DNA from 3 places in the Alloactinosynnema sp. L-07 genome. Region 1 is predicted to be linked to each of the others. Evidence: riboswitches for the same ligand, from Rfam matches in the RefSeq annotation. Region 1 holds a riboswitch; each other region holds the start of a gene.
What was found. A riboswitch is a leader RNA that binds a small molecule or an ion and turns the genes downstream of it on or off. The one in region 1 is predicted to bind S-adenosylmethionine.

Region 1 (9,652 bases):
GGTCGCCCGAACGAGTCGTACGCCGTCGCGTACACCGTCCGGGATCTCGCGGCCCTGCGCGGGGTCGATGTGGCCGAGCTCGCAAACGCCGTGTCCGCAACCGCTCAGCGCGTCTTTTCGTTGCCCGCCGTGACATCGGACCTTCCGAACGGTGAGGGGTTGGTATGAACGGGGGAGTGAATTGCTCCACCGGTGGTGTGACAGGGTTCACGACATTGCCGGATGTGTTTGCGCAACCCTCCCGCTCTCGTTACTGTCCCGTGACCGATCGAGCTGAGGCGCACCCGTCTCGGCTACCCGGAGCCTCGAAGCGTGGGGAACATGGCTCCCGCCTCCTGGAGGAACAGCTCTCGTGAGTGGCAAACAGGCAGACGGCTTCGCCGACACCGACTGGTTCACGCCCGTCACCGTCGGCGCCGGCACCCTTGACGAAGACTTCAGGGCGTGGCGGTCGGAGTTCCCGGCATACGACTGGGACAGCGGGACTGACTCCGGATACTCGTCGTCGCTGAGCATCACCGACCAAGACGTGCGCCACGCGCTCGGCCCGCAGGCCGACGAGATCATGGAGCACGCTGGCGTCGACGTCGACGAGCTGATCAGGCTCATCAACGCCGAGACCACCGTCCTGCCGGTCATCCCGGACGAGATCTCGTCCGACCCGCAGCCGCTCAAGGTCGCCGCCGACGAGCCCGCGCCCGGCCTCGTGGCCGCGGTCCGCCGCTGGAAGTCCTCGTTCCTCAAGGCCACCATCGCAGCCGTGCTCGTCAGCCTCATCGGCGGCGGCGCCGCGGCGATCGCGATGAACAACTCGGTCACCGTCGACATCGACGGCCAGGCCCGCAAGGTCAGCACCTACGCCGACACTGTCGGCGAGGTCCTGCAGGAGGAAGGCATCACCGTCGGCGCGCACGACGCCGTGAGCCCCTCCCCGGCCGCCGAGATCGGCGACGACGGCCACATCGTCCTGCAGCGCGGCCGCGAACTGCACATGACCGTCGACGGCGAGAAGCGCGACGCGTGGGTCCGCTCGACCAACCTCAGCGAGGCGTTGCGACAGGCCAACGCCCCCGTGCAGGGTTCCTGGATGTCGATGGGCGGCGACGCGAACGTGCCCCTTGAGGGCCTTTCGGTCGAGATCAAGACCGCCAAGCAGATCACCCTGTTCGACGGCGGCAACGCCCCCGCCCCGATCACCACCAACGCGGTGACGGTGCAGGAACTGCTCGACCAGCTCAAGCTGACCGTCGGCCCGCAGGACACGATCACCCCCGGCGGCGACCTCAAGATCACCAACGGCGCCGAGGTCCGCATCTCGCGCACCGGCGTCACGGTCGTCAACCAGACCGAGCCGGTCGCCCCTCCGGTGCAGAAGATCGAAGACCCGGAGATGGACAAGGGCAAGGAAACGGTCGTCGACCCGGGTGCCCCCGGCGAGCGCATCGCGACCTACCGCATCACCCAGAAGAACGGCAAAGAGGTCAAGCGCGAGGAAATCGGCGCGAAGGTGACCCTGGAGCCCAAGCCGAAGATCGTGAAGATCGGCACCAAGAAGCCCCCGGTGCCCGTCATCCCCGACGGCGAGGTCTGGGACCGGCTCGCGCACTGCGAGGCCACCGGCAACTGGGCCATCAACACCGGCAACGGCTACTACGGCGGCCTGCAGTTCAACAAGAGCACCTGGGACTCCAACGGCGGCGGCCAGTACGCGGCCTACCCACACCAGGCCAGCCGCGAGCAGCAGATCGCCATCGCCACCAAGGTCCGCGACGCCCGCGGCGGCTACAGCGCCTGGCCCGGCTGCGCCCGCAAGCTCGGCCTGCCCACCTGAGCTAGCCCGCCTCCCCGCATTTTTGACTGTTGGTCGCGTGATCGGGTTAGCTCGCGTCGTGCGGGCACCGTGGTCCGGTTGCGTCACGGTCCCCTAAGGCTGCGGATTTGACGAAGTCGGCCACCCCTGCGGGGGTGGCCGTTTCGCATCGATTGTGGTCACGGCGGGCGCGGCTTGGCTGTGCGGGTTTCCCACGAGCAGCATCGTCGCCCCGCCGCCGAGCACCAGCGCCACGGCCGCGACACCTGACAGAACGTCCCCCAGAACCTTCTTCATGACCTTCCCTTCAGCGCCCTCATGCCATCGAGCCTGCCTTCGGGCGGGGCACGCGGGCATCGGTCCGCAGTCGGGTCCTGGGACCGCAGCGAGTCATCCCGTAGGACTACCGACCCCTAGGGATAGGCTCCGTTGGTGACTGGTCCTGCCCTGCTCGGCCCCGCTGACGTCCGCAAGCTCGCAGGCGACCTCGACGTCCGCCCGACCAAGAAGCTCGGCCAGAACTTCGTCCACGACCCCAACACCGTCCGCCGCATCGTCACCGCCGCCCACCTAGGGGATGACGACATCGTGCTGGAGGTGGGGCCCGGTCTCGGCTCGCTCACCTTGGCGCTGCTCCCAGCCTGCAGGCAGCTGCTGGCCGTCGAGATCGACCCCGTCCTGGCCAAGCGACTCCCGGTCACAGTCGGCGAGCGCGCCCCCGAATTGGCCGACCGGCTGCACGTCCTGGAAGCCGACGCCATGCGCGTCAAAGCCGACCAACTCGCCGCCGCGCCGACCGCGCTGGTCGCGAACCTGCCCTACAACGTCGCCGTCCCCGTCGTCCTGCACCTGCTGGCCGAGCTGCCGAGCCTGCGGACCGTCCTCGTCATGGTCCAGGCCGAGGTCGCCGACCGGATGGCCGCGGGGCCGGGCTCGAAGGTCTACGGCGTGCCCAGCGTCAAGGTCGCTTGGTACTCCGAGGCCAAGCGGGTGGCCACCGTGCCCCGCGCGGTCTTCTGGCCGGTGCCCAACGTCGACTCCGCCCTGGTCCTCATGACCCGCCGCGAATCCCCGGACGCCGACCGGCAGGCCGTCTTCGCCGTCGTCGACGCCGCCTTCGCCCAGCGGCGCAAGACGCTGCGGGCCGCGCTGGCGGGCTGGGCGGGGTCGGCGGCGCGGGCGGAGGAGATCCTGATCAAGGCCGGAGTCGATCCCGGCCTGCGCGGTGAGCAGCTCACCGTCGACGCGTTCGTCCGGATAGCCCAACAACGCTGAATCCAGAGCACTCCGAGAGTGTGACGTTGGGAACGTGGGCCCATCTACCTGCGGTTGGCGGCTTGCGTACAGCCCACCCGATCGGGTCTACTCGTTATGCATCCATCCCGAGCGGCCGAGAGATCTGGCTCTGCGACGCCGCAGCAACCACCCATCGTTGGGCAGGTGCTACCGCCAGGAGCGATGGAGGAATACACCGATGGGCATTCTGACGAGCAGGCGGGTCATAGACCACTGCAGGCGAACGGCGATGGCGTGTCGCCGAATGCGCGTATCCAGCTGATCTGCGCGTACTTCGTCCTCTTCCTGCACCCAGCCCCGGCAAGGTCCTTCACGGACCTTCCAGCGGGCTGCCGTCACGCCTCGTTGGAGTAGATCATGATCACCGTTGAGAACCTCACCAAGTCCTTCTGGGGCGACACCGGCCCGGTCGTCGCACTCGAGAACGTCACCCTTGAGGTGCCCGCGGGCACCATCACCGGCGTGGTCGGCCCCGCCGGTTCCGGCAAGTCCACCCTCGCGCGGCTGATCTCGCTGCAGGAGCGCCCGGACAGCGGCGTCATCCGGGTCGAGGGCTACAACACCGCCGCGCTCGACCCGCGCAGGCTGCGCGCCGCGCGCCGCCGCATCGGGGTCATCCAGCACGGTGACCTGCTGCCGCAGCGCACCGCCGCGGGCAACATCGCCATCCCGCTGGAGCAGGCCGGGGTCGACGGCCCGCAGCGCCGCGAGCGGGTCGGCAAGCTGCTCGACCTGATTGGCCTGACCGACAAGGCCGCCGCTTACCCCGACGCTCTCACCGACGGCCAGCGCGCGCGGGTGTCCGTGGCGAAGGCCCTCGTCGGCGAGCCGGGCCTGCTGCTGGCCGACGACCCCACCAAGGGCCTCGACGCCGACGCGACCGCCGGCGTGCTCGCGGTGCTCGACCGGGCCCGCGCCGAGCTGGGCTCCACCGTCCTCATCGCCACCAGCGACACCGCCGTGGTCCGCCGCATCGCCGACGACGTGGCGCTGCTGGAGGCGGGCAAGGTGCAGGAGAGCGGCCAACTGCTCTCGCTGATCCAGGACCCGGCGAGCCGCATCGCGCAGACGCTGCTGCCCGAGATCGAGATCCCGGTCGGTCCGCGGCATGACCGGCAGGCCGAGGTCATCCTCGTCGGCTATGCCACTGTCGGTGCCCTGCTGCCCGAGGCCACGGCCCGCTTCGGCACCCCGATCGCGGTCGTCGGCGGCGGGCTGACCCGCATCGGCGAGACCCCGGTCGCGCGGTTCCTGGTCGGCGTGGACGGCCCGCGGGCCGACAGCGCGCTGGGCTGGATCGCCGAGCGCGGCGCCCTGGTCCGCCAGACCACCGTCGCACCCCAGCTCCAGGCCGCCTGATCGTCGCCGGGTTGGGGGCCGGGATCAACCGGCCCCCACCGCGGGCACTGGCTCATGGCAGCTCACCGTAGGCTTGGACCCGTGCTCGCCGTCGTTCCCCCTCCGGTCACGGTCCGTGTGCCATCCAAGGTGAACCTCCACCTTGCGGTCGGCGATGTCCGCCCTGACGGCTACCACGAACTGGCCACGATCTTCCAAGCGCTCTCGCTCACCGACGAGGTCACCGTGGCCATCGCCGACGAGCCGGGCGTCGAGGTACACGGCGAGGGTGCCGACGCGGTGCCCACCGGAGCCAGCAACCTGGCCTGGCGGGCGGTGCAGGAACTGGCCCAGTACGTCGGCCGCGACCCGGACGAGCCCAAGATCCGCGTGGTGATCCGCAAGGGCATCCCGGTCTCGGGCGGCATGGCCGGTGGCAGCGCCGACGCGGCCGCCACCCTCGTCGGCCTGGCCGCCCTGTGGCGCCTGGAGATCACCCGCGACGAGCTGGCGACGATCTCGGCCCGCCTGGGCAGCGACGTCCCCTTCACCCTCTACGGCGGCACCGCGCTGGGCACCGGACGCGGCGAACAGTTGGTCCCGGTCCTGTCCCGGCACACCTATCACTGGGTGCTGGCCTTCGACCGGCGCGGCCTGTCCACGCCGAAGGTGTTCGCCGAACTGGACCGCCTGCGGGAAGAGGGCGACCCACCACGCATCGGCGCCGTCGAGCCGGTGCTCGAAGCCTTGGCCACCGGCGACCCACGTCAGCTGGCCTTGCTGCTGGGCAACGACCTCCAGGCAGCGTCGGTGTCCCTGCGTCCCGGCCTGCGCCGGACCCTGCGCGCGGGTGTCAGCGCGGGCGCGCTGGCGGGCACGGTGTCCGGCTCCGGCCCGACCTGCGCTTTCCTCTGCGCCGACGGCGAGTCAGCGCTACGCGTCGCCGCCGAACTGGCAGGCGCGGGGGTGTGCCGAACGGTCCGCGTCGCCCACGGACCGGTGCCCGGGGCGAGAATCATCGGCGGTGAAGAGGCGCCTCGACCGACGCCCCCACAAGTGCACGCTTAGTACGTCCAGTGCCAGCCGGGCACGTCGTCGGGCATGTTGTGCGGCCGGTACTCCAACGTTCCGTGTTCGCTGCTGGAGTCGATCAGGACGACGCCGTAGTAGCCCGAGTCCGACAGGTAGAAGTCGTCGGGCAGGTAGCGGTGGGTGGGCAGGCAGGAGGTGAAGATGCCGCGCCCGGTGACCTTGCCTTCGCCATCCTTGGTGGCGAAGTCGACCGCCGACATCCACCAGCCCTGGTTGGGCTGATAGTCCTGGGTTGTCTGCAGCACGATCGTCGCTGCGAGGTAGTGCCCGTTGTTGGGCTTCAGGCTGCCGGGCTCCGTGCACTGGACCGGCTTGACGCTGTCAAGCCAGAGCGTGGCGAGCGTGGGGCTGCCATTGGAGCGGATGACGATCTGCTTGCCGATGTCGGCGGCCTGGGTGGCATCGGTCACGGCTTGTTCTTTGGAACAAGCGGTGACACTCAGGACCAGTGCCGCGATGACGGCGAAGATCCGGATGCCAGAGCGAGCTAGCGACATTTCACCTCCCGGTCGTTCGGTTAAGTCGTAAATATAGGGGTTGCGTTCCCTGGTCAAACCAGTTGCACGCAGCGTGGTCGACCGGTCGCTCGTGGCTGTCCGGTCAGCCCCCTTGTGCTTTCTCGGCGCTATGCGAGGTTCTGAATCAACGGAGGCCGACTCCGTCCGCATCATCGGTAGTCCGGCGGACAGGGGCTTGTCGCTCAGCGCGGCAGGAGGCGAGACGACAGGTCGAGCTCCGACCGCGATCTAGGTCAGAACCTCGTCCGGATGGTTGCTCCATCCTCTCCAAAGCACATGGCGGGCTTCGGTGAGCGTGACGATCTGTAGCGCTTCTGCTGTTTCAACCGACAGCGGCGCCCCGAGCGCGATACACCAGGTAATCGCTGCCTCAAATGTCATTCGGCTTGTGCGACGGTGGATCTTAAGGTCGGGCGGCAGATGCATGTGTGGATATCGTTCTGGGCTGACTCTGCTGTCCGGGTGCCAGTGCATGCGCCACTGGTCGCTGCCATCCGGTCCCTCGAGCTTGTAGTTGTACTCGCGCGTGGTAACCCGGAACGGCTTGTCATACTTGCTTTGATCGGCGTCGATGACCTCGAACTTCATACTCGCGTAGAAGGTGCCGATCTTGCCGAGCGGTACACCCCGGTCTTGGTTCAGATGCCAGCTGTAGATCTGCTCCTTGCGGAAACCGTTGCGTGGCTGGACGAACAGCTTCGTATACCCGTCCAGCACGGCTACAGCGTCACAAAGCGGGTCCAGGAAGCCCTCTACGGCTTCATGTTCGGTGTGGCCCGGCACAGGAATCAGCTACCTCACGGCAGGGACGTACGCCCACACGTCAACGAGGCCGGGCACAGAGTCGAGGTCGGTGTCGGCCCACTCCCCAGCCGTCCACCGTGCGATGAACTCTTCGCCGGACATGTTCATATACCGGCGGGCGACCCGATCGAGCATCGCGGCGGAGTCGTCATCGCTCATCACCCCCACCTCAGTGGCGCACGTCACTGACTCGCGCATGGCTTCCTCCTCACGTCTCATAACTCCACTATGCCTGTGCGGACTGACACTAGATACCGCTAGCGAGTTCGATTGTTACGCAGGTGGCTGAAAGCTGACCGGAAGTGTGAAGCTCGCCGAGCATCTGGATAGAGGCGCTACCGAGCGTAGTCAATCTTGTGCGCCTCGTTGGCGGGCGACGCCCTGAGGGTGGGTGTGACTGACCCGGGTGGACGGGTGATTGGAAGGTGGTTGGGATGATGGTGGTGATACGGCGAGGCATGTCGTCTCCTTGATCTCCGGTTCAAGGAAGGGCTCTGCCCCACATCCGTCCTACGTCATCGGCGAAAGTGTTGGTAATGGCCAATCTGGTCAACCTGGAGAACGTCAACAAGAGCTTCGGGGTGCGCCCGCTGCTCGACTCGGTGTCACTCGGTGTCGGCCGGGGGGACCGGATCGGCGTCGTCGGGCTCAACGGTGGGGGCAAGACCACGCTGCTGGAGGTGCTCGCCGGGCTCGAACCGGCCGACGACGGGCGGGTCAGCCGGGTTCGTGACCTGCGGATGGCCGTGGTCACCCAGCGCACCGAGTTGGCGAAGGACTCCACGGTCCGTCACGCCGTGCTGGAGCCGCTGGGGATCACCGAGGAGCACCAGTGGGCCGCCGACCCGCGGGCTCGGTCGATCCTGGAGGGCCTGGAGATCACCACGCTCGGGCTGGACAGCCCGGTCGACACCATGTCCGGCGGTGAGCGGCGCCGGGTCGCCCTGGCCGCCGCGCTGGTGCAGGAGCTGGACCTGATCGTCCTCGACGAGCCGACCAACCACCTCGACGTCGAGGGTGTGCGCTGGCTGGCCGACCACCTGCTGACCAGGGGGACCGCGCTGGTGGTCGTGACCCACGACCGCTGGTTCCTCGACACCGTTTGCACCCGCACGTGGGAGGTCGTCGGCGGCAAGGTCGAGCAGTACGACGGCGGCTACGCGGACTGGATCTACGCGCGCGCCGAGCGCGGGCGGCTGGCCGACACGCTGGAGGAGAAGCGGCGCAACCTGGCCAAGAAGGAATTGGCCTGGCTGCGCCGCGGCGCCCCGGCCCGCACGTCCAAGCCGAAATACCGCATCGAGGCCGCCGAGGCGCTGATCTCCGACGTCCCGCCGCCGCGTGACGGTGTCGAGCTGCTGGCCTTCGCCAAGCGCAGGCTTGGCCGCACGGTGCTGGAGTTGGAGGACGTGTCGATCTCGGCCGGTCCCAAGCCGATCCTCGACCACGAGACCTACCGGATCGGTCCCGGCGACCGGGTCGGTCTGGTCGGTATCAACGGCTCCGGCAAGACCACGCTGCTCAAGCTGCTGGCGGGCGACACCGAGCCGAGCACCGGCAAACGGATCCAAGGCCAGACGGTGCGCATCGCCCACCTGACCCAGGAGCTGCGCGAGCTTCCACCGCAGCAACGGGTGCTGGAAGCGGTCGAAGAGATCGCGCGCCGGGTGACGCTGGGCAAGCTGGAGCTGTCGGCGTCGCAGCTGGCCGAGCGGTTCGGGTTCCCGGCGAACAAGCAGTGGACCCCGATCAGTGACCTGTCCGGCGGCGAGCGGCGCAGGCTGCAGCTGGCGCGGCTGCTGATGGCCGAGCCGAACGTGCTGCTGCTCGACGAGCCGACGAACGACCTGGACATCGACACCCTGCAGCAACTGGAGGACTTGCTCGACTCGTGGCCGGGCACCATCGTCGTGGTCTCTCACGACCGGTACCTGGTCGAACGCGTCTGCGACACGGTGGTCGCGCTGTTCGGCGACGGCAAGGTGACCCCGCTGATCGGCGGGATCGAGGAATACCTGGAGCGCAGGCTCGTCGCCATGGCTGCCGAGCCGGTCGCGCGCAAGTCCGCCGAGCCGACCGCGAAGTCCGTCAGCGCCGCCGAGCGCCGGGCCGCCCAGAAGGAGCTGGCGAAGCTGGAGCGGCAGATGACCCAGCTGGGCGACAAGGAGACCAAACTCCACGCCGCCCTGGCCGCCGCGGCCACCGACCCGACCAAACTGCTCGAACTCGACGCGGAGCTGCGCAAGGTCGTCGCGGACAAAGATGAGATCGAGTCACGATGGATGGAAGTCGCCGATCTGGCCGAATAACACCATCTAGGCTGCTCCCATGAGTCGGTTCGTAGACATGATGGTGGCCACCGCGACGACCCGCGGCGCCGCGCGGGGGATCACCACCGGGGAACCCAAGGCTCCGGTCCGCCACACCTGGGCGCAGGTGCACGAGCAGGCCCGCAAGATGGCGGGCGCGCTCATCGAGGGCGGCCTGGCCAAGCACGGCGCCGTTGCGGTCCTCGCGGCCGAGCCGGTGACGATCGCCCCCGCGGTCCAGGCGGTCTGGCTGGCGGGCGGCAGCGTCACGATGCTGCACCAGCCGACCCCGCGCACCGACCTCGCCGAGTGGGCCGAGGACACCGTCCGGGTGCTGGGCATGATCGGCTCCAAGCTGGTCCTGCTCGGCTCCCCGTTCGACGCCGTGGCCCCGGTGCTCGACCAGCACGGCATTGGCTACCTGCGGCTTTCCGACCTGGCCGAGGGCACGCCGGTGGACAGCGTGGTCGAGGTCGATGAGGACG
Region 2 (9,652 bases), 6.1 Mb from region 1:
GTGATCGCGACGCCCAGCCCGTGGTCAACACCGGGTCGCTCTACCACTGATGACCGAACGCAAGAAAGTCCTCTTGCGCCTGGACCCTGCCGTCCACGACGCGGTGGCCCGGTGGGCGAACGACGAGCTGCGCAGCACCAACGCGCAGATCGAGTTCATGCTCCGCCGGGCCCTCGCCGAGGCCGGACGGCTGCCGAACGGCGCGGGCGGCCTGCCCAAACGAGGCCGCCCGCCCAAGGACGCCGACTGACCTACTCGGCGACCTTGGTCCGCGACGCGACGATCGCCGCGTCCTCCTCCTCAAGCTGCGCGGGCTCGATGTCGGCGGTACACCATTTACACTTGAGCGCGTCGATGGGGACGAACTCCTTGCAGTAGGGACACTCGCGGCTGCCCTGCGCCCGGAAGTTGCCGAGGCCGGCCTTCTTCATCAGCTTGACCAGCGCGAACAGCACCAGCCCCAGCAGCAGGAAGTTCAGCAGCTCGGTCAGGAACGCGCCGTACCTGAGCTCGGCCCCGTTGACGGTGAACAGCAGGCCGCTGAAGTCCGGTTTGCCGAAGATCGCCGCCACGAGCTGCATCAGCACATTGCCCGCCAGACTCTCCACCAGCGCCGCGAACGCGGTGCCGATGATGAACCCGAGCGCGAGGTCGAACATGTTCCCGCCGAGCGCGAACGCCTTGAACTCACTCCACATCGCCTTCACGGTGTGTCCCCTTCCAGAGTCTTTTGGGTGACATTTCGCCCCTCCGGGCGTCCGCCCGCAACTCAGGGAGGCGATTCGGTCTCCCCCACACCCGCCTGTTAACCTTGCCGAGCGCGTCGTGCGGCACTCCGTCATGGAGGAGACCTGCACACGCAGGGCCACGCGACCCCGGTCGCATCCCACACGCGGCGCGCGATCCGGTTGACGATCGAGGAGTACACGCATGGCGAACATCAAGTCCCAGATGAAGCGGATCAAGACGAACGAGAAGGCGCGACTGCGCAACAAGTCCGTCAAGTCCTCGCTCAAGACCGCGATCCGCAAGTTCCGCGAGGCCGCCGACGCGGGCGACCAGGCCAAGGCCGCGGAGCTGCTCAAGGACGCCAGCCGCAAGCTGGACAAGGCCGCGGGCAAGGGCGTCATCCACGCCAACCAGGCCGCCAACAAGAAGTCGGCCATGGCGCAGGCGGTCAACAAGCTCGGCTGACCCAAGTCGTTTTCCGAAGGGGCCGTCCACTGTGGTGGGCGGCCCCTTCGACGTGTGCGGCAGACTGCGCGACATGGATCCGAAGCCCACGTCAGCCGCCCGCACCTCGCTGTCGCACATCATGACCGCCGTGGACACCAATCTCCTCGGCACCGTCCACGGCGGCGTCGTCATGAAGCTGGTCGACGACGTCGCGGGCGCGGTGGCGCAGCGCCACTCCGGCGGTCCCGCGGTCACCGCGGCGATGGACGGGATGACGTTCCTGCACCCCGTCCGGGTCGGTGACCTGGTCCACGCGCACGCGCAGGTCAACTGGGCGGGCCGCTCGTCGATGGAGGTCGGCGTCCGCGTGGTGGCCGAGCCGTGGGACCGAGCGGGCGTGCCGCCCACCCGAGTGGCCACCGCCTACCTGGTCTTCGTCGCGGTCGACGGCGACGGCAACCCCCGCCCCGTCCCACCCGTCGTCCCGGAGACCCCGGAGGACGAGCGCCGAGGCCGCGAAGCCGAGATCCGCCGCCACCACCGCCTGACCCGCCGCCACGAGATCCTGGCCAGCCGCACAACCTGAAAACGTTCACCCGCAGGCTGCCGTCCGCGCGATCAGGTCCGTCATCGCGGGTCAGGCGACTGAGCGGCTCGCCGTTCCCGCGACCATCTCGCGGGTGAACGCGGCGATCTCGTCCACCGCCTGCGCGCTCTGCGGCATGAACCCGGCCAGCACGGGGAACGCGTGCACCTGTCCGTCCCAGATCTGCAACTCCGTGGGCACCCCCGCGACCGCGAGCCGGTCGGCCATCCGCTCGGCGTCGCTGCGCAGGACTTCCGTGGCACACGCCAGGATCAGGCAGGGCGGCAGCTCCGCCAGCGCCCCGTTGATCGGCGACCGCAGCGGATCGATCGGGACCTCCCCCGGCAAGCACAGCGCGGTGAGCGCGGGCAGTCGGGCGGCCGGGATGAACGGGTCGCGGGACCGGTTGGGGTGCGCCAGACGCTCGGTGTCGTCGAAGTCGATCCACGGCGAGATCGCCGCGATCCCGGCGGGCACGGGAAGTCCTGCCCGCACCGCGCCCAGCGCGGTGGCGAACGCGAGGTGTCCGCCCGCCGAGTCCCCCGACAGCACCACCGACTCGACGCCCTCGGCGAGCAGCCATTCGTAGGCGGCCAAGCAGTCGGCCAGCGAGTCGGCAAGCACCGCCTTGGGCAGGTGGCGATAGTCGACGCTCAGCACGGTCAACCCGGTCAGCCGCGCGAGCCGCGCCGCGACGCGCCGGTGGCTGGCGAGTCCGCAGAACAGGAACGCGCCGCCGTGCAGGTACATCAGAGCGCCTTTGCCCGGCTCGCTTGCCTTGGCGCGCATCAGTTCCCCGCGCACGGCCGGGGTCGCGATCCGCTCGATCGTGACGTACCGGGGGCGCGGGATCAGCCTGCAGAACACGTCCACCAGCGGGACCGCGAGCGCCAACGGCCCCTTCAACGGCCACAGTCGCAGCGTGGGGTAGGCGAACAGGCGGGTCAGAACGTAGATCAGCCGACTGCGCAGGTTCTTGCCGCCCCGGTGTTCGACCTTCGCCATGCGCTGACCTTCGACGGACATGCGGCCTACCCCTCACGCTTGCCTACTTGAGAGTAAGTTAGCGCCGGCGCGAGAACGCGGTCAATCACTCCCTGCGGTGGGCCCGCGCGATCTTCAACACCGCCCGCTCCAGCGCGTAGTCGGGATCGGCGGCCACGCCCTTGACGTCGGCGTTGACGTCGGCGACCACCTTCATGGCCTCAGCGAGACCAGCGGGTTTCCAGCCGCGGCTCTGCGCCAGCGCCTTCTTGACCTTCCACGCGGGCATGCCCAACTCGCCCGCCAGCCGGAACGGGTCGGCCCGGCCCGCGCCCGCGACCCGCGCCACCGTCCGCACCGCGTCCGCGAGAGCGTCGGCGACCAGCACGTGGGCGACCCCGAGCTGCATCGCCCAGCGCAGCGCCTCGAGCGCCCCGGCCACGTCGCCGGTGACGGCCTTCTCCGCGACGGCGAACCCGGTCACGTCGGCCCGCCCCCGGTGGTAGCGCCGGACCGCTTCCTCGGTCACCGCGCCCGCCGCGTCGGCGACCAGCTGCGCCGACGCCGCCGCCAGCTCGCGCAGGTCCGAGCCGACCGAGTCGATGAGCGCGGCCACGGCAGCCGGATCGGTCTTGCCACCCGCGCGCCGGATCTCGTTGCGCACGAACGCCTCGCGCTCCGCGGGCTTGGTGATCTTCGCGCACTCGGTGACGGCCGCTCCACCCTTGCGCAGCGCGGCGACGATGTCCTTGCCCGCCTTGCGCCCGCCGCCGTTGTGCACCACAACAAGCACGATGCCTTCTGACGGCGACTTGGCGTAGGCGACCACCGGGGCGACGATGTCCTGCGTGGCGTCGTGCGCGGCGTCCAGAACGATCACCCGCGCCTCCGCGAACAGCGACGGCGAGACCAGTTCGGCCAGCTCAGGGCCTGTGAGCTCAGCCACGCGCACCCGCGTCAGGTCCGCACTGGCGTCGGCGAGCCGCGCGGTGTCGAGCGCGGCCCGGACGGCGCGCTCGACCAGCAGTTCCTCCTCCCCCAGGACGAGTTGCAACGGGGGTGGGGTGACCGCGGGCGAGTTCACGTCCAGAGATCCTGCCACGTCCTTGGGCGCGCAAGCCCTCTCGGATGCTGGACACGCGGTGGCATGCGCCGGACACCGTGCCGTAGCGTCGGTGCCACAACTTAATACCGCTCATCCAGAGGGGCAGAGGGAACGGCCCGACGAAGCCCCGGCAACCGGCGTGAGCGCATGTCCTCTTCGCGAGGCGCATGTGCGCGATCACGGTGCCAATTCCGACCCGCTCGCGGGACAGATGAGGAGATACCTCGCGATGACATCGACAGTTGACGCCCAGCGTTCGACCGCGCTCGACCTCGGACCGGCTCGCGCCCTGTCCTGTCGGGAATGCGGCCACCAGACGCCTCTCGCCCCGGAATTCGCCTGCGCCGAGTGTTTCGGCCCGCTCGAAGTCGCCTACGAGTTCGGCAACATCACTCGGGCCGACATCGAAGCGGGTCCCCGCTCCATCTGGCGCTACCGCGGCCTGCTGCCCGTCCCGGCCCACGTCGACGCCCACCCCAACACCGACCCCGGCCTGACCCGCCTGGTCAAGGCCGACCGCCTCGCCGCCGCGCTCGGCGTGCGCTCGCTGTGGGTCAAGGACGACACCGGCAACCCGACACACTCCTTCAAGGACCGCGTCGTCGCCGTGGCACTCGCCGCCGCCCGCGAGCTCGGCTTCAAGGTGCTGGCCTGCCCCTCCACCGGCAACTTGGCCAACGCCGTTGCCGCCGCGGCCGCCCGCGCGGGCTGGGATTCAGTTGTGCTGGTCCCCTCCTCTCTCGAAAAGGCCAAGATCCTCACCTCGGCCGTCTACGACGGCTCCCTGATCGCGATCGACGGCAACTACGACGACGTCAACCGCCTGGCCACCGAGCTCGCCGCCGAGCACGAGGACTGGGCGTTCGTCAACGTCAACGTCCGCCCGTACTACGCCGAGGGCTCCAAGACCCTGGGCTACGAGGTCGCCGAACAGCTCGGCTGGCGCCTACCGGAGCAGGTCGTCATCCCGGTCGCCTCCGGCTCGCAGCTGACCAAGGTGGACAAGGCCTTCCGCGAGTTCGGTGAGCTGGGCCTGGTCGAGGCCACCCCGTACCGGATCTTCGGCGCCCAGGCCACCGGCTGCTCCCCCGTCTCCGCCGCCTTCAAGGCGGGCAGCGACGTGATCGCCCCGGTCAAGCCCGACACGATCGCCCGCAGCCTGGCCATCGGCGCCCCCGCCGACGGCCCCTACGTCCTCGACGCCGTCCGCCGCACCGGCGGCGCGGTCGAGGACGTCACCGACGCCGAGGTCGTCGAAGGCATCCGCCTGCTGGCCCGCACCGAGGGCATCTTCGCCGAGACCGCGGGCGGCGTCACCGTCGCCACCGCGAAGAAGCTCTTCGAATCCGGCCAACTCGACCGCGACGCCGAAACCGTCCTCCTCATCACTGGCGACGGCCTCAAGACCCTCGACGCCGTCCAAGACCACGTCGGCCCCCTCGCCACGGTCCCCCCGACGGCCGCCGCCGTCCACGAGGCCCTGTCCCGCAAGAAGTAGCGCGCTCTCTGGGGGATCGACCGCATCCGATCCCCCAGAGCCCGCCCGCCGGCAAGCCTCGCCCTCAATCCGATGGCGAACCTCGTGAGCGAGCCGTCGGGCCGGGCAGGACCGCGCTGTCGCCGTCGGTGTCGGTGCGGACCACCTGGGTTCCGTTGTCCCGCAACGTAGTCATCGTCCGTGGGCTCGGGTGGCCATAGCGGTTCCTCGCACCCACACTCACCAGCGCGATCCGGGCTCCCACCGCGTCCAGAAACTCTGGGGACGTGGTCCGCGAGCCGTGGTGTGGCACCTTCACCACGTCCGCCGAGACGTCCACACCGGACGCGAGCAGATCGGCCTGGGCCGCCAGTTCGATGTCGCCGGTCAGCAGCACCCGCCCCGCGCTGGTCGAAGCGCGCAGCACTAGCGAGGTGTTGTTGATCGCGGTTCCGCTGTCGTCGTCAGTTACCTCCTTTCCGTTGGCGGCCAAGACTTCGATGTCCAGGCCGGGCCAGCTCAAGCGGGTGCCCACGCTCAACTCGGTCAGCGGGACCCCGACCCCGGCGGCCTCCTTGCGGACCTGTCGCCAGGCCCATTCCGGTGCCCGCCCCGCGCCGACCGCCACGGCACCGACCGAGCGGCCCGCGAGGACACCGGCAAGACCACCGACGTGGTCGGCGTGGAGGTGGCTCAGGATCACCACCGGGATCCGGTCCACCCCAAGCCGGTCGAGGCAGTCGTCCACCGGACCGGACTCGGGCCCGGTGTCGACCAGCACGGCACGCCCGGGCTCCGCTGTCGCCAGGACGGTGGCGTCGCCCTGTCCGACATCGCAGGCCACGGCTGCCCACCCGGGCGGCGGCCAGCCCGGTGCCAGGACCCGGACCGGGATCACCACGACCAGCACCGCGACCAGCGCCAGCGCGACCGCCGCCCGACCGCGCCGGAACCTCCAGGCCAACGTCGCCCCGATCACCGCGACCGCCAGCAGGAGCCCACCCCACCACCCGCTGGGCCAACCGATGGCCGCGCCTGGGACGTCCGCGGCGTGACGGCCCACCGCGATCACCCAGCTCAGCTCCGGACCGGCCAGCCGGACCAGCAGCTCGGCCAACCACGGCCAGACCGGCATCACGACCGCCGCCAACACACCCAGGACCGTGGCCGGTGCGACCACCGGCGCGGCGACCAGGTTCGCCAGGACCGCGACCAGGCTCACCTGTCCGTGCACACCCGCCACGACCGGCGCCGTGACCAAGTGCGCCGCGGCGGGCACTGCCAGTGCCTCGGCCACGCCCCTGGGCACCCCGCGCCGGGCAAGCGCGTCCGCCCACCGCGGAGCCAGGAGCACCAGAGCACCGGTCGCCAGCACCGACAGGACGAACCCGAGCGCCGTGGCCATCCCTGGGTCGACCGCCACCAGGACGACCACCGCCGTACCGAGCGCGGGTAACGCCGACCGCTCCCGACCGACCGCCAGCGCGACCAGCCCGACCGCGCCCATCACCCCGGCGCGCAGGACGCTGGGTTCCGGACCGGCCAGCACCACGAATCCGACCAGCCCGGCGAGCGCACCGGCCGCCGCCCCGCGCGGACCCACTCGCAGTGCCCGCAGCAGCATCAAGATCGCCACGCACACCACGGCGAGGTTCGCCCCGCTCACCGCCAGCAAGTGCGACAGGCCCGCTACCCGGAACTCGTCCACCACCGTCGGCGACAGGGCGTCCTTGTCGCCGACGACCACCGCGGGCAGGAGCCCGGCGGGCTCCGGGTCCAGGACACCCGACGCCCGTCGAAGCCCTTTCCGCAGCGAGTCGGCGACCGACTCCCAGACCGGCGCCGGACCGACGTCCAGTGGCGGGTCCCGGACCCGGACGACGGCGACGATCAGCTCATCCGACGTCGCGGGCGCGAGCTTCCCTCGCATCGTGACGGACTGCCCGGGCAGCAGCCGTGACCACTGATCGACCGGTGCGATCAACAGCACGGCGGACCCGTCGCCGACGGTGGCGGGGACGACCACCGAGCCGACCCCGGCGGGCATGGCACCGAATCCGGCGGTACGCACCGGCCTCGGCCGCTCCCGGATCTCCGCTCGCAGTTCCACAACCTCGCCGCGGGCGGCGGCTTCCCGCAGCGGGTCGGTGGCCGCGTCGTGGATCCGGGGTGCGACCGGCCAGAGCGCCAACAGGCCGCAGACCAGCACCGGCCAGGCCACCCGCGCTCCCGGCGGCCTTCGGGCGGGCCCGTCCCGGACCAGCGTCACGAGCGCGATACCGACCGCGGCGGCACCGATCGCGACTGTCAGTCCCCAGTGGACGAGCAGGCCCAGGAGCGCGGCCAGCCAGAGGACAAGAGCTCCGGTTATCAACCTCCAATCGTGCCTGGCGAACGAGTGGGTGAACGTGGCCGCGTGCACGGTGATCGTCGGGCAGCGGGCTATCTGACGGTCACCAGCTCACGCAGGGTCTCGAATCTCGATTGGCCAATACCTTCCACCTCCCTCAACTGGTCGATCTTGGTGAACCGGCCGTGTTTCGACCGCCACTCGACGATCCGTTGCGCGGTAACGGATCCCACGCCCGGCAGCGTGTCGAGTTGGATCAACGAGGCCGTGTTCAGGTCCATCGGGCCCGGCAGAGCGGTCTGGGCGACCGCTGCGGCAGGTATCGGAACGCCGACGTGGATCTGTTCACCGTCGGCCACCCGGCGGGCCAGGTTCAGCGTCGACAAGTCCGTTCCGGGGAGCGCGCCGCCGCCCGCGCGCAGGGCGTCGGCCACCCGAGCACCCTCGGGCAAGGTGAACAGTCCCGGCGCGGCCACCTTCCCCACCACCTCCACCACGACCCCGGGAGCCGCAGCGGAGCGTTGGGTCGTGGCGGCTACCGGGATGTCCGGCGGGATCTCGGGTACCGGGGGCCTGCCCGCGGTCAGGAGCCAGACCGCGACCAGCCCGGCGACGAGCACCGCGGCGACGAGGAGCGCGGGCCGGTCCAGGATCCGGCGTCGCCACCCCGGTGCGGCCTCCTGGTCGTCGCCGGATCTGATCCAGCGATGGAGGAAGTTTCGTTCGGACGGCGGCGTGTCCAGGCGGTGCTTGGGCGCGTCTTCGCTGTCCCACGGGCGTTTCGTGGCCGACGCGAGTCGGGCGAGAGCGTCGTCGATCTGTGCTGCGCGTGTGGTTGTCATGGCTTCGACGCTAGGCAGCATGACCGGCGGTGGCGAGGCGTCCGCGCGATCTGTGGATCAATTCGGGCTATGTGGACAGATTCATCCACAGTGGCCGGGAAACGCTGGAAATGTCGGGGAGATGTGGGATTCTCGAAGGTTTACAGCTTGCCCGGACACACCACGACACTGAGCACGCCCGGACCCGTGTGCGCACCGATCACCGCGCCCAGCTCCGACACGACACACCCGGACGACCTAGGGATCCGCTCATCGAGCCGGTTGGCCAGTTCCGCGGCTCGGTCCGGCGCCGCGAGGTGGTGCACCGCCAGTTCCACCGGCTGGTCCCCCGCCGCCTCGACAGCGAGGTCGACCAGCCGCGAAAGCGCCCGGCTCGTCGTGCGGACCTTCTCCAACGGCACGATCTGACCGTCGACGACGTGCAAGATCGGCTTGACCGCCAGCGCCGTCCCCAACAGTGCCGCGGCGGCCCCGATCCGCCCGCCTCGACGCAGATACTCCAGCGTCTCCACGATCAGGAAGCTCTTCGTCGCCCCCGCGGCCTCGACGGCCGCGGCCTCGACCTGCGCCCCGTCGCCGCCCTCGGCCGCGACCGCCGCCGCGCGCAGGGCGGCGAACCCGAGCCCCATCGCCGTGGTTCGGGAGTCGACCACCCGCACCCGGTCCGGTCCGACCTCCTCGGCGGCGAGTCGGGCGGACTCCCACGTCCCGGAGAGTTCGCTCGAAAGGTGGACCGACAGCACGCCAGAGGCGCCCTCGGCCAACAGCTCGCGATAGATCGCCGCGAACTCCGCCGGGCTGGGCCGCGAGGTGGTGACAGTGCGCCGTTCTTTGAGCGCCACGGCGAGTTCAGCGGGCCCGATGTCGATTCCGTCGCGGCCCTCGCGGTCGTCGATATGCACGAACAGCGGCACGATCCGGACCGCGTGCCGGTCGGCGAAGCCCTCCGGCAGATACGCGGTCGAGTCGGTGACTACGGCGAACGGCACGACACCGGAGCCTATCCGGACGAACGCCGCGAACCTACGACCACGCCGGAGTCAGGACTCGACTTTCAGCGACTTGATGAGCGCGCCCAACGCCTTGCCCGCGTCGTCGTGCCCGTCCCATCCCCAGTGGATCCCGTCGGGGT
Region 3 (9,652 bases), 3.0 Mb from region 1:
GACGAGGTGAAACCGGCGCTGTGGCCGGGAATCGCACTGTCCACAGTGGCCGTCGCGATCAGCGTCGGGGTCGCCGGAGTGGCGTTGCACTGGATCCTGGGGTTCGACTGGCGGCTGGCTCTGCTGTGGGGCGCGGTGCTCGCATCGACCGACGCGGCGGCGGTGTTCAGCGTGCTGCGCAACCTGAAGGTCACCCGGCGGCTGGTCGGGTCGCTGGAGCTGGAGTCCGGTCTCAACGACGCACCCTGCTACATCGCGGTCGTGCTGCTCACCTCGTCCGACCCGATCACGTGGAAGCTGCCGCTGACATTGACCTACGAACTCGGCGTCGGCGCGGTGGTCGGGCTGGGTCTGGGCTGGCTGGGCACCCACGCCCTGCGTCGGGCCGCGCTGCCCGCGACCGGCCTCTACCCGCTGGCCACGGTCGCGGTGTGCGTGCTCGCGTTCGCCACCGGACAGTTCATCCACGCGTCGGGCCTGCTGGCGACCTATGTGGCCGGGCTGGTGCTGGGCAACTCCAAACTGCCGCACCGCGCCGACACCTTGTCGTTCGCCGAGGGGCTCGGCTGGCTCGCGCAGATCGGCCTGTTCGTCCTGTTGGGACTGTTCGCGTCGCCCGCGCGGCTGCTGGACGCGATCGTGCCCGGCCTGGTGGCGGGCGCGGTGGTGACGCTGCTGGCCCGGCCCGCGTCGGTGCTGCTGACGATGACCCCGTTCCGCGTGCCATGGCGAGAACAGGTCTTCCTCTCCTGGGCGGGCCTGCGCGGCGCCGTGCCGATCGTGCTGGCCATGATCCCGCTGTCCCAAGGCGTCGACGGGGCCTACCAGCTGGTCGACGCGGTGTTCGTGCTCGTCATCGTGCTGACCCTGGTCCAGGGCGGCACCCTGCGGACGCTGTCGAAGGTGCTGCGCCTGGACACCGGCGCCAGCGCCAGGGAGATCGACGTCGACGTGGCCACCCTCGACGAACTCGACGCCGAGCTGCTGCAGGTCACCATCCCGGTCGGCTCCAAGCTGCACGGCGTGTACCTGGCCGAGCTGCGGCTGCCGCCGGGGGCCACGGTCAGCCTGGTCGCCCGCGACGGCAAGGGCTTCACTCCGGGGCCGACGACCCGGCTGCAGGAGGGCGACCAGGTGCTCGTGGTCACCACCCAGGCGGTCCGCTCGGCCACCGAGACCCGGATCCGCGCGGTCGACCGGGCGGGCCGCTACGCGCGGTGGAAAGGCGAGACCGGTTCCGGCTAGTCGAATGCTTTGGAGTCCCAAGATTTGGACGGGGCTGCGTGAGTGTGTCTTGTGCGCTAGCGTCGGGAACAAGGTCATGAGCGCCAGCGTCAAGCCCCGGCTAGCTGGACGGCAACCCTCCTCCGCGGTGGGGTGCCCCGGGTGAGGACCCGGCCCGTCGCGTGGTGTGAGCGGGCAAGCGCGGACCCCTCGGTGGGGTCCCACGGACCCGGAGCCAGCCATGACGCTCGCCCTGCCGACCGCCCGAGTCGCCGAAGCCTGTGAGACCACCGTGCCCTCCGTGGTCGGCTCCCGGCTGACCGTGCCGCTGCTCGACGGCCGCGAGGTGCCCTACGCCAACCTCGACCACGCCGCCAGCGCCCCCTGTCTGGACGCCGTCCGCGACGCCGTCGACGAGCTGCTGCCCTGGTACGCCAGCGTGCACCGGGGCGCCGGGTTCGCCTCGAAGGTGTGCACGAGCGTCTACGGCCAGGCCCGCGACACGCTGCGGAAATTCGTCGGCGCGCGCTCGTCGGACGCGGTCGTGTTCACCCGCAACACCACCGACAGCCTCAACCTGCTGGCCCGCTCGCTGCCCAAGGGCACATCGGTCGTGCTGTTCGACACCGAGCACCACGCCGCCCTGCTGCCGTGGCGCGGGCCGCGCGTGCGTCGGATCGAGACCCCGCCGCACGCCGGTGACACCGTGCTCGCCCTCGACGCCGCGCTCGCCGAGTGCCCGGTCGGGCCCCGGCTGGTGGTGCTGACCGGCGCGTCCAACGTCACCGGTGAGGTGTGGCCGATCGCCGCGCTGGCCGCGGTCGCGCGCAGGCACGGCGCCCGGGTCGCGCTCGACGCCGCGCAGCTCGCGCCGCATCGGCCGGTCGACATCAAGGCGCTCGACGTCGACTACGTCGTGCTCTCCGGCCACAAGCTCTACGCCCCGTTCGGCGCGGGCGCGCTGATCGGCCGCTCCGACTGGCTGCAGGCCGCCGACCCGTACCTGGTCGGCGGCGGGGCCACCCGCCAGGTCGTGGACTGGGGCGACCGGCTCGGCGTGGCCTGGACCGCGGTGCCCGAGCGGCACGAGGCGGGCTCGCCCAACGTCGTCGGCGTGCACGCGCTGGCCGTGGCCTGCGAGGTCCTCGCGCGGGACTGGGCGGGCGTCGCCGCGCACGAGCGGGCGCTGTTCGCGCGGCTGCGCGCGGGCCTGACGGCCATCCCTGGGCTGCGGGTGCTGGAGCTGTTCGGCCCCGAGCAGGACCGGGTCGGCGTGCTCAGCTTCAGCATCGACGGCCTCGACGCTGGTCTGGCCGCCGCGGCGCTGTCGGCCGAACACGGCATCGGCGTGCGCGACGGCGCGTTCTGCGCCCACATCGCCACCCGCAGGCTCCTGGGCCGCGCGGGGGCGCGGGAGCAGCGGGCCGTGCGCGCCAGCATCGGCCTTGGCACGACCGCCGAACACATCGACCGACTCGTGGCCGCGCTGCGCTCGCTGGCCGCTGACGGACCCGCCTACGACTACGCCGAGGTGGAGGGCCGCTGGGTCCCGGCCGCGGACGACCGACCCCTGCCCGGGTTCCTGCGTGAGGTGTGCTGACCAGGCGTCGACGCACGCCGTGGACAATGGACCGGTGAACACTGAGCCAGGCGACGACCACGACACCTCCGAGACTCCGCCGGAAGTGAGCGCCCCACCCGCCCGGCGCGTGGCGTTGTTGCTGGTCGCGGCCCTGTCGGTGTACGTGGTGGACCTGGTGACCAAGATCATCGCGGTGGCCACGCTGGAGGGCGAGGCCCCGGTCCGGCTGCTCGGCGGCGCGGTCTATTTGCAGCTCGTGCGCAACCCCGGCGCCGCGTTCTCGATGGCCACCGGCATGACCTGGCTGCTGAGCCTGGTCGCGCTCGGCGTCGTCGTGGCGATCATCTGGATCCTACCCAAGCTGCGCTCCACCGGCTGGGCGCTGGGCCTCGGCCTGGTCCTGGCGGGCGCGCTGGGCAACCTCACCGACCGGATCTTCCGCGCCCCCGGCGTGCTGCAGGGCCACGTGGTCGACTTCGTGTCGGTCTTCGCCCCCAACGCCGAGGTCTTCCCCGTCTTCAACGTGGCCGACTCGGCGATCAGTGTCGGTGGTGCCCTGATCGTGCTCATGGCGATCCGCGGGCGCGACTACGACGGCACCCTCACCTCGGCCAAGTCCAAGCCCGCGAAAAAGGAAACCGCATGACCGCTCGCACGCTGCCCGTCCCGGACGGGCTCGACGGCATGCGCGTCGACGCCGGGCTGTCCAAGCTGCTCGGCCTGTCCCGCACCGTCGTCGCCGCGCTCGCCGAGAACGGTGACGTGCTGGTCGACGGCAGGCCGGCGGGCAAGTCCGACCGGCTGCTGGCGGGCACCTGGCTCGAGGTCACCCTCCCCGAGCCGGACCGGCCGGTGGAGATCCAGGCGATCCCGGTCGAGGGCCTTGTCGTGCTCTTCCAGGACGACGACGTGGTGGTCGTCGACAAGCCGGTCGGCGTGGCCGCGCACCCCAGCCCCGGATGGTCCGGCCCCACGGTGATCGGCGGCCTGGCCGCGGCGGGCATCCGCATCTCGACCTCCGGCGCGGCCGAGCGCCAAGGCGTGGTGCACCGGCTCGACGTCGGCACCACCGGCGTCATGGCGGTCGCCAAGAGCGAGTACGCCTACACCGTGCTCAAGCGCGCGTTCAAGGAACGCACCGTCGAGAAGCGCTACCACGCGCTGGTGCAGGGCCACCCGGACCCGAGCGTCGGCACCATCGACGCGCCCATCGACCGGCACCCGCGCCACGACTACCGGTGGGCGGTCGTGGCGGGCGGCAAGCCCAGCATCACCCACTACGAGACGATCGAGGCCTTCCGCGCGGCGTCCCTGCTGGACGTGAAGCTGGAGACCGGCCGGACTCACCAGATCCGGGTGCACTTCTCGGCCCTGCGCCACCCGTGTGTCGGCGACCTGACCTACGGCGCGGACCCGACGCTGGCCAAGCGCCTCGGCCTGACCCGGCAGTGGCTGCACGCGCGGTCGCTTGGGTTCCACCATCCCGAGGACAACCGCTGGGTCGAGTTCACCAGCGAGTACCCCGCCGATCTTGCCGCCGCGCTCGACGTACTCGCCGCCGACTACTGAAATCCCCTGCGGAGCCCGGTGGCTCGGCTAGTTTGGGCACCGTTGGTCCGGTGCTTGAGGGTGGGGAACGATGAACGGTGCTAACTGGGACAGCGCGAACGACGGCGACCCGTTCGCCACGGGCGGCCACGGGCGGTTCATGAAGGACGGCGCCTCGCCGCCGGTGATCGGGGCGGTCGCGGCCGATGACGTGGACGAGACGGTGCGGGTGAGCCCCGGTCAGGTGTACGACCGCGAGCCGCCGACGTCGCCGATCCCGGTGGCCGCGGCCGAGGAGAAGAAGAGCTGGTTCTCCCGGCTGTTCAGTTCTCGACCTTCCAGGTGAGGGTCCGCGTCTCCTCGTCGGGGCGCGGGCTCCAGCGCACGGCGGTCACCTCGGTGTCCTCCGGCACGACGTAGACGGTGTGTCCGCCCGTGGTCTCCCCGGGCGCCACACCGATCCGGTAGGCAGGCCGGGACGAGAGTGACACGGGGGCTTTGGAGATCGTCTTGCCCTCGGGGGTGACGAGCACGAGATACATGTCGGGCAGGGTCGCGAAGTGCACGGGGCCCCGGTTGGTCATCTCCGTGTGCACGACGATCGACCGCTCGCCCTCCTGCAGCCGGTAGCCTGCGGCGGTGAACAGGTAGTCGGCAGGGTCGACGACCTCGACGAGCTGGATCGCGATCCGCTCGCCCTCCAACCCCTCCGTCTCCAGCGTCGATCCGGCGACCCCTTGCCGGGAGCCGGGGCGCACGGCGGGCTGGGTGCGGTCCATGGCGTCCTGGGGCGGCTGGTCGCCGCGGGCCCAGGAGGAACTCTGCGGCGGGCCCCAGGTGGAGATCGGTTCGGGGACGGCGGGGAAGGGCTGGCTGGGCGGGCCGACCTGGACCGGCTGGCTCGGTGCGGCCTGCATGGGCTGGCCGGGATAGCTCGGGACTTGGTGGCCCATTGGGCCGCCGACCTGGCCTTGACCTTGCTGGCCGATGCCTTGACCCTGCTGGCCCATGGCCGGGCCTTGGCCGCCGAACTGCTGGCCGTACTGGGGTTGCCCCGGCATCGGCGGCTGTCCCTGGCCGAACTGCCCGGGATAAGGCTGGGCGGGGAACGGCTGACTCGGCGGCCCGGTCTGCGCCTGGTGCGGCCCAGGAAACTGCTGCGGATACCCCTGCGGCGGCGGATAGACCCCGGACGGCGTGCCCTGCACCCCGCCGCCCATCCGGGCCAGCGCGGCGCGGATGCCGTTCGGGTCGCACTCGACTCCCACCAGCAGCGGCAACCCCGCCGCCGACAGCGCGACCAGCCGCGACGCCACCTCACGGGGGTCCATCCCGAGCCTGGCGGCCACCTCATGCACCGCGGCACGCCCCATCTCGGCGACCACCCCGAGCACCCGGGCGTCAACAGCATCCGTCACGGATCGCACGCTACCGGGTCCACCGACCCGCCGCGCCGGAAGCCGCCGATCATCCGGACGGTGATCAACTGCTCACTCAGACTGCGCGAACCTCACCTCGGGGCCTCGTCCAGTACCGCCAACCGCAGTGGGTCGTCGGCCCGGACTCCCACGTCGGCCAGATACAGCGGACGCGCCTCCCGCTCATAGCGCGCGAACGCGGGCAGCGCCCAGTGCTCCTCCGCCGCCAGCCGCCGCGCCAGTGCGCCGGGTGACAGCCACAGGTGCACGGTGAGCTCGCCCGGCAGGCCCTGTCCCAGCAGGAACTCCCCGTCGACGATCACCACGCCGTCGGCTGGCACCTCGACATAGTCCGCGCGTGCCGAGCGGTCGGTCCGCGCGTTCCACAGGCGGGGGAGGACCCGGCCGGAGCCGCCCGCCGCCTGCGGGTCCAGCACCTCTCGCCGCAGGCCGCCGACGTCCAGCCAGTCGGAGTACCGCGCGTCCGGGTCGGTGCGGCCGCGTTCGAAGCGCAGGGACGCCGGGCGCAGGAAGTCGGCTGTCGAGACCCGCATCACAGGCCGCCCCGCGACCCTCAGTCGTTGGGCGATCTCGTCGGCAAGGGTCGCCGGGGCGGTGGGCGCGGCGCCGTCGATGAACAGGCGCAGGCGGCCTTCGCGGGCGGTGGCCCGCGCGGCCACCTCGTCGGCCAGGGCCGCGGGCGAGATGGGGCGGAAGCGCATCAGGGGACGATGCGGCGGCGTCGCTCGACGCCGCGCTGCTGTGTCTGGCCTTTGATCCCCGCGATGCCCGCGAGTTTAACCGGATGCGTCGAGCCCACCGCTCATTTTCCTGCACGACCATGCAGGAAAATACTGGTTCCCGTCCGCGTAGATGGGTTTTCAGTTCGTCCGTGCCGTTGCCTTCGCGGTCGGGCACGTCGTATTCGATGACCCGGTCCTGCGTCACGTGGATGGAGCAGCGTCCTTGTAGGAGCCCCTAGCGATACTGCCGAGTGTCCGTGTCCTCAGTCATCAGCAAGCAGAGGTTCGCCGTCAGGTAAGCGCGGCACGGTGCGGGGGCGCGGGTGAACAGGCGGGTCCGACAGGTCGGGCAGCGGCCCTGCTCGTCCGGGTGATGCTCGTCCAGCAACGCCTGTAGGGCGGCCACGACGCGGGGGAGTTCCGCTCGGGCGAGTTCGGCCGCGGTGTGGTCACCGCCCGCGACCACTCTGGTGCTGAGAGTGGACAAATAGTCCTGTAGCGACGCCTCCATGTGCCCGAAGATCGACTCGTTCACCCGTGTCCCTTCCGGTCGGTGGCGCGGCTCTCCCGCATGTGGTTTCCCAAGAGACTGCGTGGTCGCGCCCGCATTCTGCAAGTTGCAGTACACGATCGGGTGATATTCGTGAACGGGACAGTTAACCGCTCACAGAATCGCGGCGAAACACGGCGGACAGTCCCTTGTGCCCGGCAAGATCAGCATTGAGACTTGCATGCGATCCGCATCCACGGCGGACGCTCGCTCGTTCAGCCAGTGAAACGAGGTGAACCACACGTGGCGCGTGATCTCAGTCCGACCGTGCGGCGCCGGCGGCTCGCGGGCGAGCTGCGGCGGTTCCGTGAGACGGCGAACCTGACCATCGACGAGGTCGGCGAGAAGCTGGAGTGCTCGGCGTCGAAGATCAGTCGGATCGAGACCGGGCACGTGGGGGTCACCCCGCGCGACGTGCGCGACATGCTCGAGCTGTACGGCATCGAGGAGGACAAGCGCGAGGCCCTGGTCCAGCTCGCCCGTGAGGCCAGGCAGAAGGGCTGGTGGCACGCCTACACCGAGGTCTTCACCGGGTCCTTCGTCGGCCTGGAGTCCGAGGCCGCCTCCCTGCACACCCACCAGGCGCTGCTGGTCCCCGGGCTGTTGCAGACCGAGGACTACACCCGCGCGGTCATCCGGGCCATCCGCCCCGACGTCGCGGACACCGAGATCGACAAGCGGGTCCGCGGCAGGCTGGCCCGCCAGCGCCTGCTCACCGACCCGAACCCGCCCGAGTACTGGGCGGTGATCGACGAGGCGGTGCTGCACCGGCTCGTCGGCGGCCCCGCGGTCACGCGCGCGCAGCTGCTGCGGCTGGCCGAGGCCGCCGCGCTCCCGCACGTGACCCTGCAGGTCGTGCCGTTTACCGCGGGCGCGCACGCGGGCATGGAGGCGCCGTTCCTCATTCTGGGTTTCCCGGAACAAGCCGACCCCGATGTGGTCTATGTGGAGAACACGACCTCGGGTGTCTATTTGGAACAGCCTTCCGATGTGCGCCGGTATACGTTGATGTTCGACCATTTGCGAGCGGCGGCGTTGAAACCCGATGACACCGTCGCCCTGATCCGGCGGGCAGCCGATCGGCTGATTCGCACACCCGGAGAAAGCGAGAGGAGCGGGGCGTGACCGTAACCGACCTTGCCCGCGCGCACTGGCGCAAGAGCACGCACAGTGGTGCGGGGAACGACTGTGTGGAGCTCGTCGTGCGCAGAAGCGGCGCGGCGGTGCGGGATTCCAAGAACGCGGGCCATGGGCACCTGGCCTTCGGCGACGGCGGCTGGCGTGCCTTCCTCGCCACCGTCAAGGACGACGGCCTGACCACCGACTGACCCCGACCGGGATCCCTTACCCCGGCCTCAGCGGCCCCCGCGACGGCCGGGTAAGGGGTCAGACGCCCAGGACTGCGTGATCGTCTGATGTTCGCCCTGCCGCCTCAGCGGCAATCTCGTCATCACCAAGGAAACAGATGACGAGGAGTCAGACCATGTGGACACCGGAAGCCGTCGAGGCCGAGGTCAACTACCGCCGCAACGGCACCATGGACCGCACCAGCAGGCTGCACCTGCGTGAGGTCCGGCAGGCCACCCCCGTCTGGTGGCAGCGCATGCTGCGCCACCGGGGCGACCCCAAAACGAACGGGCGTTCGGCTGCCTGACCGGCCGCGACGAGGTTGTGCGACGATGCCAGCCATGCCGCGTCTGGGGTCAGGAATCCCGTTGGTGGCGCGCGGCCGCGAACTTCGCGGTCTGCGCGCCGCCTTCGACGCGTCCACGTCCGGGAAAGCGTGCGCGGTGCTGCTCGCGGGGGACGCGGGGGTCGGCAAGACGCGGATGACCGAGGAGGTCACCGCCTACGCCACCGAGCAGGGGGCGGTCGTGCTGACCGGCCGCTGTCTCGACGTCGGCGAGACCGGCCTGCCGTATCTGCCGATCGCCGAGGCGCTGACCGGGGTCCGCGACCGGGTGACCTACTGGACCGCGCTGGGCAGGCTGTTCCCCGAGGTCGCCCTGCCCGACCGGGCCGACCAGCGGCAGCTGGTGTCGGGGATGTCGATGCCGTCCGCGGGGTCGCGCTCGGAGCAGGACATCGGGCAGTTGCAGCTGTTCGACGCCGTCTACGGCGTTCTGGGTGATCTGGCCAGGGAGACCCCGGTAGTGCTGATCCTGGAGGACTTGCACTGGGCCGACGCGTCGACCCGCAGCCTGCTGTCGTTCCTGCTGTCGCGGCTTCGTGACCAGCGGTTGATGGTTCTGGGAACGTATCGGTCCGACGATCTGCACCGGCGCCACCCGCTGCGGCCACTGCTGGCCGAGCTGGTCCGGCTGCCGCAGGTCGAGCGGATCCAACTCGCCCCGTTCGGTTCGGCGGACTCGCGCGCGTTCGTCGCGGCGCTGGCCGAGGAACGGCTCAGCGAGCCGGTGCTGCGCGCGGTCGCGGGCCGGTCGGAGGGCAACGCCTTCTTCGCCGAGGAACTGCTGGCCGCGTTCGCCGAGTGCGGCGGCGGGATCCCGACGACCCTGATGGACGTGCTGCTCGCGCGGATCGAGCGGCTCAGCCCGGCCGCCCAGGGCGTCGTGCGGGTCGCGTC

Region 2: another riboswitch for S-adenosylmethionine. It lies ahead of thrC (threonine synthase); the one in region 1 lies ahead of BN1701_RS30190 (methionine ABC transporter ATP-binding protein).
Region 3: another riboswitch for S-adenosylmethionine. It lies ahead of BN1701_RS15900 (aminotransferase class V-fold PLP-dependent enzyme); the one in region 1 lies ahead of BN1701_RS30190 (methionine ABC transporter ATP-binding protein).

The regions. Positions count from the first base shown of each region.
Region 1 covers NZ_LN850107.1:6,602,722-6,612,373, forward strand. The annotation lists gene BN1701_RS30170 (TatD family hydrolase) at 1-168, shown strand, start outside; gene BN1701_RS30175 (resuscitation-promoting factor) at 353-1,831, shown strand; gene rsmA (16S rRNA (adenine(1518)-N(6)/adenine(1519)-N(6))-dimethyltransferase RsmA) at 2,240-3,085, shown strand; SAM riboswitch class I at 3,185-3,275, shown strand; gene BN1701_RS30190 (methionine ABC transporter ATP-binding protein) at 3,464-4,465, shown strand; gene BN1701_RS30195 (4-(cytidine 5'-diphospho)-2-C-methyl-D-erythritol kinase) at 4,520-5,512, shown strand; gene BN1701_RS30200 (hypothetical protein) at 5,509-6,033, opposite strand; gene BN1701_RS30205 (hypothetical protein) at 6,283-6,771, opposite strand; gene BN1701_RS30210 (hypothetical protein) at 6,847-7,017, opposite strand; gene BN1701_RS30215 (ABC-F family ATP-binding cassette domain-containing protein) at 7,395-9,167, shown strand; gene BN1701_RS30220 (fatty acyl-AMP ligase) at 9,187-9,652, shown strand, end outside.
Region 2 covers NZ_LN850107.1:490,836-500,487, reverse strand. The annotation lists gene BN1701_RS02460 (SPFH domain-containing protein) at 1-50, shown strand, start outside; gene BN1701_RS02455 (hypothetical protein) at 50-250, shown strand; gene mscL (large conductance mechanosensitive channel protein MscL) at 252-698, opposite strand; gene rpsT (30S ribosomal protein S20) at 931-1,194, shown strand; gene BN1701_RS02440 (acyl-CoA thioesterase) at 1,268-1,762, shown strand; gene BN1701_RS02435 (alpha/beta hydrolase) at 1,814-2,767, opposite strand; gene holA (DNA polymerase III subunit delta) at 2,853-3,830, opposite strand; SAM riboswitch class I at 3,939-4,069, shown strand; gene thrC (threonine synthase) at 4,081-5,349, shown strand; gene BN1701_RS02420 (DNA internalization-related competence protein ComEC/Rec2) at 5,414-7,699, opposite strand; gene BN1701_RS02415 (ComEA family DNA-binding protein) at 7,771-8,520, opposite strand; gene BN1701_RS02410 (DegV family protein) at 8,661-9,509, opposite strand; gene octT (diglucosylglycerate octanoyltransferase) at 9,561-9,652, opposite strand, start outside.
Region 3 covers NZ_LN850107.1:3,622,787-3,632,438, reverse strand. The annotation lists gene BN1701_RS15905 (potassium/proton antiporter) at 1-1,245, shown strand, start outside; SAM riboswitch class IV at 1,318-1,432, shown strand; gene BN1701_RS15900 (aminotransferase class V-fold PLP-dependent enzyme) at 1,466-2,824, shown strand; gene lspA (signal peptidase II) at 2,859-3,452, shown strand; gene BN1701_RS15890 (RluA family pseudouridine synthase) at 3,449-4,375, shown strand; gene BN1701_RS15885 (hypothetical protein) at 4,446-4,700, shown strand; gene BN1701_RS15880 (AsnC family protein) at 4,678-5,772, opposite strand; gene BN1701_RS15875 (uridine kinase) at 5,865-6,494, opposite strand; gene BN1701_RS15870 (hypothetical protein) at 6,751-7,050, opposite strand; gene BN1701_RS15865 (helix-turn-helix transcriptional regulator) at 7,309-8,190, shown strand; gene BN1701_RS15860 (DUF397 domain-containing protein) at 8,187-8,393, shown strand; gene BN1701_RS35595 (hypothetical protein) at 8,549-8,719, shown strand; gene BN1701_RS15855 (AAA family ATPase) at 8,745-9,652, shown strand, end outside.